3 regions of the Sphingopyxis fribergensis genome follow, and region 3 is predicted to be linked to each of the others. Evidence: riboswitches for the same ligand, from Rfam matches in the RefSeq annotation. Region 3 holds a riboswitch; each other region holds the start of a gene.
The links. Region 3 has a riboswitch for cobalamin ahead of SKP52_RS23170 (TonB-dependent receptor plug domain-containing protein). Riboswitches for the same ligand answer to the same signal wherever they lie in the genome.
Positions count from the first base shown of each region.

Region 1: linked by a shared signal. The riboswitch ahead of metE (5-methyltetrahydropteroyltriglutamate--homocysteine S-methyltransferase) and the one ahead of SKP52_RS23170 (TonB-dependent receptor plug domain-containing protein) in region 3 are both predicted to bind cobalamin.
Region 2: linked by a shared signal. The riboswitch ahead of SKP52_RS12630 (TonB-dependent receptor plug domain-containing protein) and the one ahead of SKP52_RS23170 (TonB-dependent receptor plug domain-containing protein) in region 3 are both predicted to bind cobalamin.

Region 1 covers NZ_CP009122.1:2,609,889-2,613,159, reverse strand. The annotation lists gene metE (5-methyltetrahydropteroyltriglutamate--homocysteine S-methyltransferase) at 1-1,897, opposite strand, end outside; cobalamin riboswitch at 2,011-2,214, opposite strand; gene SKP52_RS12055 (hypothetical protein) at 2,534-2,818, shown strand; gene SKP52_RS12050 (SDR family NAD(P)-dependent oxidoreductase) at 2,874-3,271, opposite strand, start outside.
Region 2 covers NZ_CP009122.1:2,736,272-2,739,542, reverse strand. The annotation lists gene SKP52_RS12630 (TonB-dependent receptor plug domain-containing protein) at 1-1,537, opposite strand, end outside; cobalamin riboswitch at 1,715-1,934, opposite strand; gene SKP52_RS12620 (acetyl-CoA C-acyltransferase) at 1,986-3,140, opposite strand; gene SKP52_RS12615 (acetyl-CoA acetyltransferase) at 3,145-3,271, opposite strand, start outside.
Region 3 covers NZ_CP009122.1:4,937,047-4,940,317, forward strand. The annotation lists gene SKP52_RS23170 (TonB-dependent receptor plug domain-containing protein) at 1-1,579, opposite strand, end outside; cobalamin riboswitch at 1,729-1,912, opposite strand; gene SKP52_RS23175 (S41 family peptidase) at 1,965-3,271, opposite strand, start outside.

The DNA of each region.
Region 1 (3,271 bases), 2.3 Mb from region 3:
GGAAACTTTCGACCGCCCAATCGAGGTAGTGCTGCCACTCTGAGCGGCGAAGGGGGAGGCCTTCGCGGAGCGCGGCCTCGTCGATCTGGATGATCGCGGCGCCGGCAGCCTCCAAGTCCTGCACCTCGTCACGGATCGCGAGGGCGATCTGGCGGCAGCTCGTCTCGCGCGGCTGATCGTCGCGGACGAACGACCAGTTGAGGATGGTGACGGGGCCGGTGAGCATGCCCTTCATCGGCTTGTCGGTCTGTTCCTGCGCATAGCGCCACCAATCGACGGTCATGGGATAGGGGCGCGAGACGTCGCCGTAGAGGATTGGCGGGCGGACGCAGCGCGAGCCATAGCTCTGTACCCATCCGGCGCGGGTGAAGGCGAAGCCGGCGAGTTGCTCACCGAAATATTGCACCATATCGTTCCTCTCGAACTCGCCGTGGACGAGGACGTCGAGGCCGATCTCCTCCTGCCATTTGACCGCGGCGCGCGTTTCGACACGGAGATATTGTTCGTAGGCGGCGTCGTCGATCTCGCCCTTGATGTGCGCGGAGCGGGCCTTGCGAACCTCCGGGGTCTGCGGGAAGCTGCCGATTGTGGTGGTGGGGTAAGCGGGGAGGGCGAGGCGGGCTTGCTGGACTTCGCGGCGCGCGGCGAAGGACGAGGTGCGGTGGGTGGCGCGTTCGTCGAGCGCGGCAAGGCGAGAAGCGACTTCGGCGTTATGGATTTTCGCCGAGGTCTGGCGCGCGACTGCGGCGATGCGCGAGGCGGAGAAGGCAGCGAAACTGGCGTCCTCGCCTTCGTTCAGCGCCTTGGCGAGCGCGGCAAGTTCCTCGATTTTTTGCACCGCGAAGCTCAGCCACTGGGCGATTTCGGGGTCGAGGCCGGTTTCGAGCGCGAGGTCGACGGGCGTGTGGAGCAAGGAGCAGGACGGCGCGAGGATGAGGTCGCGTTTGCCGGCGAGTTCCTTGAGGCGCCAATAGAGGTCGGGGAGGTTGGAGCGCCAGATGTTGCGGCCGTCGATGACGCCGAGCGAGAGCAGGACGTGCGGTTGGAGCTTTGCCACGGCCGGTTCGAGCTGCTCGGGCGCGCGGACGAGGTCGAGGTGGAGGCCGTGGACGGGCAGATCGGCGACGAGGTCGAGATTGTCGCCCAGGCCGCCGAAATAAGTGGTGAGCATGAGCTTGGGCCCGCGGGTGGCGAGGCGGGCGTAGGCGCGTTCGAATGCGGTGCGCTGTTCGGTGGTGAGATCAAGCACGAGGCAGGGCTCGTCGATCTGGACCCATTCGGCGCCGGCCTTAGCGAGGCGGGCGAGGATTTCGGCGTAGGTATCGAGGAGCTGCGGTAGCAGCGCGAGCGGTTCGACCGCCTTGCCCTTGGCGAGCATCAGATAGGAGACGGGGCCGAGGAGGACGGGACGGGTGGTGTAACCGAGCGCCTTCGCTTCTTCAAATTCGTCGAAAATCTTGGTCGACGCGATTCTGAACGTCTGGCCCGCGGTGAGTTCGGGGACCATGAAATGATAGTTGGTGTCGAACCATTTTGTCATTTCCTGTGCGGTAGTGTCGTGGCTGTGGCCGCACGCTGAGGGGCCCTGGGCGCCGCGGGCCATGGCGAAATAAAGGTCGCTATCGACGGTGTCGCTGTCCCAGTCAAAGCGGGCGGGGACCGCGCCGATCATTGCGCTGGTGTCGAGAACATGGTCGTAGAGCGAGAAGTCGTTCGAGGGCAGGATGTCGGCGCCGAGCGCTTTCTGCCGTGTCCAGTTCAGGGCGCGGAGGCCCGCGGCCGAGATTTGCAATTCGGAGAGGGTCGATTTGCCCGCCCAATAGCTTTCGAGTGCGAATTTGAGTTCGCGGCGAAGGCCAATGCGGGGGAAGCCGAGGGTGGCGACGCTGACAGTCATTTTTAAACACCTTGCAAGGGGCAAGGCGCCGGGCAGACGAGCAGGCACGCGTCGACGCCCACGAAGCAAGGTCGGGCGCAGCCATGCATGCGGCCTGACCGGACACCCCGCCGGAGGACGTATCTGACGAGGCAGGTCTCCTGGCTCACGGATCGACGCGGTGGTCTGGCCTTCCCGATCCCTTGCCGGACCAGTGACACGTAGCGACCATCGCTCACCGCTTACAGTTGCGGGGGCAGCGCCGGCTTTGAACCGGCTTCCCGTCTTAGCTCCATGCCGTGCAACGGGCGCGGAGAACCTCGACAGCCTGGAACATAGCGCAGCGGCGATGCGTGTCAATACAGATATAAAGAATTCTTTATATCTGATCGGAGGCTGCTGCTCGCGATGCAATCGTCAAGTCGTTTGTCGATTCGAACGGGCGGCCCGTCGAACGGAAAGGGGCCGATGCCGGGGCGTATGGCAATGATATGGCATAGTTTTCGGACGCCTTGCGTCGCTTTTCGCGGTGCCGTTCGCACGCCCGCGGGGCGCAGGAGATGCATCGCCGACCAAAATCCTTTCGCCCTGGCGGCGGTCACGGCCGAACAGGCCGTCGGGACTGCCCCCTTCGTTTCCCCCACCGAAGGTCTCCCCATGAAGCTCCCCCAAGACTATCCCAGCGGCTCCAGCGACGGCGAATGTGACTGTCTGCCGCGCCCGGAAACCCCGGCTTTGACCACCTTTGTCCTGCGATACCAGGATGCCTGGTTCGGGATGGAAAAGCGGGTCGCGTTCGAGGCGGAAGATGTCTCGGCGGCGCTGGTGATGATGGAGCGTGAGCCGATCGGGGCGTGGGCGGAACTGACGCACGATGGAAATGTGATTTGCCGCCGCGGGTTCGAACCCGGCGGAGCCGCCGACTATTGGGTCGTCGACTAGAACGACGCAGAGCGGACGGCGCATGGCCGCCCGCTCGCTTGTCATTGTCGAGGCGTCAGAAACGCTCGCCGACCATCTCCTCGCTCTTTGCCCACAGCGCCTTGGCGTTGTCGGGGTCGATCGCATAGGCGCGGACCCCGGCGCGCAGGCCATCGTCGTCGGCCAGTTCGGCGACGTGGCAATCCTCGAGATAGCGCCCGCCGACCTCGGCCGGATCGGCGACCGCCGCGGCCCAGACCGAGGTGGCCGCGCCCTGCGGGATCGACTTGAACTCGAATTCCTCGCCGCCCGCTTCCCTCGCGGTCGCGTTGATCTGTTCGAGCAGCGCCTCGATCGCGCCGTCGTCGAGGTGGCGGGCGAGCTCGGTGTGGATGCCGCCTGGGTGGAGCGCGGTGGCGCGCACGCCGCGGGCCTTGTGGCGGCGGTCGAACTCGACCGCGAAGAGGATGTTCG
Region 2 (3,271 bases), 2.2 Mb from region 3:
CCGGGCGTCCGGAGCGGTCGCGCGCATCGATATAGCTGTATGATGCGGTGACGTTTAGCGCGTCGACGGGCTTCAGCGCCAGCGTCGCCTCGACGCCCTTCGCGCGGGTGCGGTCGATATTGCCATAGGTGAAGGTCGCATTGTCATAATTGATCTGGTCGGTGGTGTCGCGCAGGAACGCCGTGAGCGAGACGAGCGCCCGCCCGTCCGCCAGGCTCTGGTCGATCCCGATGTCGTAGCTTTTCGACCGTTCGGGGCGCAGCGTCGCATTGCCGCTGAAAGCGTCGTACAGTTGGTAAAGCGACGGCGCCTTGAATCCCTCGCCATAGCTTGCGCGCACATTGGTCGCGCCCTCATTCGGCGAATAATTGGCATTGGCGCCGAATGTCGTCGCGCCGCCGAACTGGCTGTGATCGTCATGACGGACGCCGCCCGTCACCGACAGTCCGGCGAACGGCTGGACGATGCCCAGCGCATAGACGCTGTCGATGTTCGCGCGCTGGCTGTCGGTTGATCCAAAGCCGAAGAAATCATAATCGGGGCGTTCATGCTCGTAACCGAAGATCAGCTTGGCCTGTTCGACGGGCGTCACCACGCCCTGATATTCGAAGCGCAAATTGGTGCCCGAATAGCCATAGTCGGGCGCAGTGCCGCGCACGAAATAATAGTCGCGGTCGTTTCGCATCCAGGTCACCGCCGCGCGGCTGGTAAAGCGGCCGTCGAAGAGGCCGAGATTCAGCCCCGCATAGCCGACATATTGGTCGAGCTTCGCGACGTCGGCGCTGTCCGCCGGCGCGCCGAAGAAGCTGTCATAATCGAGGTCGGCGTTGATATAATATCCGCGCAGGTCGAGGCTCAGCGCGTCGCTGAACGCGACCTTCAACCGCGCATTGCCGGCGAAATTCTTGTAGCCGTCCTTCTCGGTGCCGGTCGCGGCCGACGAAATACCGTCGGTGCGGAAATAGGCGCCGCCGATGCCGCCCGCGATGCGTCCGGCGGTGCCCGACACGTCGGCCTTGGCGGCGAGCGTATCGCTATATCCATATTCCGCTGACGCATTGCCGGCAAAGCCCTCGGCCGGGGTCGCGGTCGTCAGGCTGACGACGCCGCCGATCGCCTGGCTGCCGTGCACGACCGAGTTCGACCCGCGCAGCACTTCGATCCGGTCGATATTGCCGGTCAGCAGGTGACCGAAATCATATCCGTCGCCGATGCCGCTCGGGTCGTTGACCTTGACGCCGTCGATCAGCACCAGCGTCTGCGTCGTTTCCGCGCCGCGCAAAGATATGCTCGCCACCGATCCCATGCTGCCCGTCCGGCTGAACCGCACCCCCGGGGTCGTGGCGAGCAGGTCGACGACGTCGACCGACTGTCGCGTCTCGATCGTATCGGCGTCGATGATGGTAATCGCTTGCCCCGCCTCGTCGCGGGGCTGTTCGATGCCCGACGCGGTGACGACGATATCGTCGCCGGTCTGCGCGAAAGCGGGCGTCGCCGCCGTCAGTGCGATCAAGGATAGGGTCGTGAATTTCAACATGGGAGGCCCCCGCACGCCGGCAACGAAGGCGGAGCCTGCCGATGCGTCGGACGCGATCGACCGGCGCTGGCGTCGCAAGTGGCGTAATGCCTGCGGCCCCGGCACCGAAGCGGCTCCAGCCGCTTGGTCGTCGCTCGACGGAAACCTCCGTGCCGCGGCCTTTCCCTGGGCCTTGGCATTGAGCGACCCACGCCGGCAGGTCTCCTGGCTCGCGGGTCAGGGCTCGATGCACGCCTTCCCAGGTGACCCCAGTGGCTGATCCGAAAACGTCGGACCGGTGCATCTCGCTCGCCGCTTACAGTTGCAGGGACAGCCTCGGCTTCGGGGGTTCAGGACTAACCCCGTTACCGCGTTCCCATTTTAAGCCCTTTCGGGCACCGGCGCGATCATGCGCAGGGCAAGCCCCGCACGCGCCCGCCCATAGCGCAGCCGCGCTTTTTCGCAATGGCTATTGGCGCTCGACGATCATCGCCGCGCCGACCCCCATCGCGCCGGTCAGCACGATAAGGCCATAATGACCGCCGCACGCGTCGAGCGCGTCGAGCAAGGTCGACGTCAGGATCGCGCCGCTCGCGCCCATCGGATGCCCCTTGGCTAGATGTCCGCCGCTGACATTGACTCGCGTCGGGTCGGCGTCTCGGTCGCGATGGAATTTGGCGATGGTGATGGCGAAGGCTTCCATGAATTCGATGCGGTCCATGTCGCCGAGCGTCAGCCCAGCGCGCGCCAGCACCTTGTCCATTGCGGCAAAACCCGCGGTCAGCGACGCTGCCGGATCGCCGCCGCTTTCGGCAAAGGCGATCACGCGGGCGCGCGGGGAGGGGCCAAGCCCTTCACCGCCGACCAGTGCAAGGCCTGCGCCGTCGCAGATCGGCGGCGCATGCGCGATACCGTGGAGCGGCTCGAACGTCACGTCTTCGAGCGCGCCGGCATATTGCTGCTGCAATTCGCCGAACGCGGGCGGCGCGGCGGCCAGCGATTCCGCCGTGGTTTGCGGGCGAATGCATTCTTCGCCCGCCAGCGGCCCGGTTGCGATCCGCGATTTTTGGAGCGCGGCGTCGTTTTCGGTTGCGCCTGCCTTTTGCTGCGAAGCGAGCGCGACGGCGTCGAGTTCGGCGCGGCCGATGCCTTCGGCATTTGCAAGGCGATCGGCAGCGAGAACGGGCGGGATGAAGCGCGCGCGCGGCGGCAGTTCGTCGTTCGTGTAGAAATCCGCGCGATCGCCGAGAAAGGGCGCGCCACTCATCGACTCGACCCCGCCCGCGAGAATGTGCGTCGCTTCGCCGCTCGCGACCCTGGCGACCGCCTGACCGATCGCAGACAGGCCCGACGCGCAATAATTGTTGATGCTGTGCGCCGCCGTCGTGTCGGGCAGGCCCGCATGCAGCTTTGCCAGCATCGCGATATGTCCGCCCTGCGCGCCGCTCTGCGTGACGCAGCCAAGCAGCAGGGCATCGGGCGTCGCCGCGACATCGCCGCAGCGCGCCGCGAGCGCGGCGGCCTGCTGTCGTACCAATTCCTGCGGGCTCAGCCCAGCGAGGCCGCCATCAGGTCGCGCCTTGCCGCGCGGGGTGCGGACGGCGTCGTAAAGATAGACGTTCAAATGATCAAACGCCGACGACGAAGCTGACGGATGTTGTTGCGCTGCCCCCGACGTTGAAGGTCGCGAAGTTATGAGCGCCCTCGACCTGATAGTCGCCGGCGTTGCCGGTAACCTGCCGCCAACCGTCGAGC
Region 3 (3,271 bases):
CGGCGACCGCCTCGACCCCATGCGCTTCGCTGCGCGCGACGTTCAGATAATAGCCGAAGCGTGGATTGGGCGGGTTGCTGCCGGGAACAAAGCACATCGGGTCGGTCGAGGGCGCCGAGCAGCCATTGTAGATGATCTGGTTGGTCGTCGTACGGTCGAACCAGGTTGCGCCGACGACGAGCTTGCGATCGAACAGATGCTGCTCGATACCCGCTTCCCAGCCATGCGCTTCCTCGGGGTCGAGCCCGATATTCCCATATTCGCTGAACAGCTGGTAAAGCCCCGGCGCCTTGAACCCCTCGCCATAGCTTGCGCGCAGCACGGTTCCCGTCGGCAGCCGCCACACGCCGCCCGCGGCGAACAAGGTCTGCCCGCCGTAGCGGTCATGATCGTCGTAGCGGACACCGCCATTCAGCGTCAGCCCGCTGATCGGCTCGACGCTGAGCTGGCCATAAACGCTGGTAATCTCGGCCTTGCCGCGCACGAAAGCCGGGAGCGGGGTTGCCAGCGATGCCGAGGGCGATCGGCTGCGGAAGTCCGAACGCTCATTCTCGACCCCGAAGATCGCGGTGATGCGATCGCTGACGTCGAAGCTGCCCTGATATTCCCAGCGCTTGTTCTTGCCGTCGGCCTCGAAACTGCGCGGACGCGCGCGGTCGGGGTTGAAATTGTCGCGATTGGTGTCGGTGTAGGCGTAAGCGATGCGGTTGCGGAAGCGTCCGCCGACGAGGTCGACATTCAGCCCCGCGTAACCGACGAACTCCTTATTCTGCCCATAATCATTGCTGTCGGTGTTGAAGCCGTCGAATTCGACCCGGCCGCTCGAATAAGTGCCGCGCACCTCGGCGCTGACATTGTCGGCGAGCGCGAGTTCGGCGCGGCCCGAAACATTGCTGTTGCGATAGCCGTCGCGCTCAGTCCCGCCGAACGCCTTGGCGTGCGATGAAATGCCGTCGGTGGTGAAACGCTGGCCGCCGATGCGCCAGTGCAAGGGACCAGTGCGGCCGCCGACTGCGGCGCGCGCACTGACCGTTTGGCGTGACCCGGCCTCGAGGTCGAAACTGCCTTCGAGCGCCTTTTCGGGCGAGGCGGTCACGACGTTGACGACGCCGCCGATTGCTTGGCTGCCCCAAAGGATCGACTGCGGCCCGCGCAGCACCTCGATGCGCGAAATATCGCCCGCGAGCAGATTGGTGAAGTTGAAGCCGCCGCCGGTCGACGACGGATCGTTGAGCTTCACTCCGTCGATCACGACGACGCTATGCTCCGATTCGGCGCCGCGGATGCGCAGCGAGGTCGACGTGCCATAACCGCCGTTGCGCGAGATGCTGATCCCCGGCGTGCGGAGCAGCAATTCGGTGACGCCGATATCCTGCGCGCGGTCGATTGCCGCCTTGTCGAGCACGGCGACCGATGACGGGATCTCGTCGAGGGTCAGCGGTGCGCGCGTCGCGGTGACGACGATGCTGTCGCCGTCGGCGGCAACGGCGTGCGCGGTGGACGCCTCGTCGGCGGACGCGGCAGAGGATGCCGCGACGGCGGCGAGGCAGATAGAACTTCGGAAAAATATTCTGAACATGAAAACAACCCATCGACAATGCCGCCCACGCGCGCGGAATCGATGCGGTAGTCCAGTGGGGACGCACGACATCGAGCCCGCGCGCGAACGCGGCCAAGCTTGTCGTCATGCGGGTTTACCCCCGTCCGCCCGGCACACCCTGTCCGGTCGAAAGACGACGGCGACGGGCAGGTCTCCTGGCTTGCGGGTCAGCGCCGGTCGGCCGCCTTCTCGGGACCGGAATCCCAATGGCAAGTGGCCGATGGCTCGCCGCGTACAGTTGCAGGGGCAGCCGGGGTTTTCCCGTTCCCTCTTAGTCCCCGTCGGCGGGGAACCTGTCGCTTGCCGCGGCCGATAGCCCTATTATCGGGGCGCGGTCAATTGTTGCGATGCAGCAGGTGCGCGATCAGAACAGCCCGGGCAGTTCGCGCTGTGCGGCGCTCGGCCGGTCGGGGACCAGCATTTCGGGTTTGGCTAACACTGGCGCGCTGCGGCGCTGCGCCGACGCGCCGGCGCTGGCATCGGCGATCCGCGTGGGGCAGGCCCGGCCGGCAAGGAAGTCGATTGCGGCGCTGACCGACGCTTCGCGCGCGTCGCCGAGCGGGAGCCTCAGATCATCGCCCGCGGCGCAGCTGTTCGCGATCTTCGGTGCTAGTCCGTCATAATAATCGCCCGCGCCGGTCGCATTGACCGTCGCGAAGGCGACTACGCGCATGCGGTCGTCGCACTCGGCCTTGTCGAGCGCGATCTGGCCGACCGGCTTGCCATAGGTGTTGCCGCCGACCAGCGTCATATTGGTGCCGAGGTACGGCAGCATCGAATTGATCACGAGTTCGCTCGCCGATGCGGTCGATCCGGTGCCGATGAACGCGATGCGCGTCGGCGCGATCGATTGCGCTACGGGCGCGAAGCGATGCTCATCATCTTCGGCGGATTTGGTTGGGCGAAAACGAGTCTGCGAGAAGATTTGCCCCGCGCGATTGGCGCCCATCAGGTCGCCCATCAGATTGGCAGTCGAAACGAGGCCGCCGCCATTATATCGGAAATCGACGATGATGTCGGTCACGCCTTGCGCGCCGAAATCGGCAAAGGCCGCCTTCAGCTGGTCGTCGGCCGACGCGATGAAGGTGCGCAGGTTGAGATAGCCATAGCTGCGCCCACCCTCGGATATGATCTTCGCGCCATAGCGGTCGGAAATCGGGTCCAGCGAATAGTCTGCCTTCGCCACCGTGACGTCGCGGGTGCCTGCGGCATCGGTGATGCGCAGCACGCGGCTGACCCCCGGGTCGTTCGGGCCCAGCGCATTGGTGATGCCGGCGGTTCCCTCGGCGTTCACGATGCTCGCGACCGTCCGGAGGTTGCTGCTGTTGGTGCCGATCGCGACGATCGCGGTGCCGCGGTCGATTCCCGCGGCAAAGGCCGGCGCGCCTTCATAGGCTTCGGCGATGAGTATGCGCTGGTCCACGGCGTCATAGGTCATCCGGACCCCGAAACCGGCACTCGATCCGTTGGAAAAGAAGGCATTTTCTTCGGCGATCGATGTGATGTAGGTGAAGAAACGATCCTTGTTCAACGCGCGCGCCGGGGCGACCAGCGCGTCGATATAGGATTGGACATTGCTATGGCTGGCCGGATTGACGCTCGCGACGTCCCCGGGGAACAGATACCATTCGTCGATCACCGTCTTGGCAAAGCTCTGGCGCGAGGCGAGCG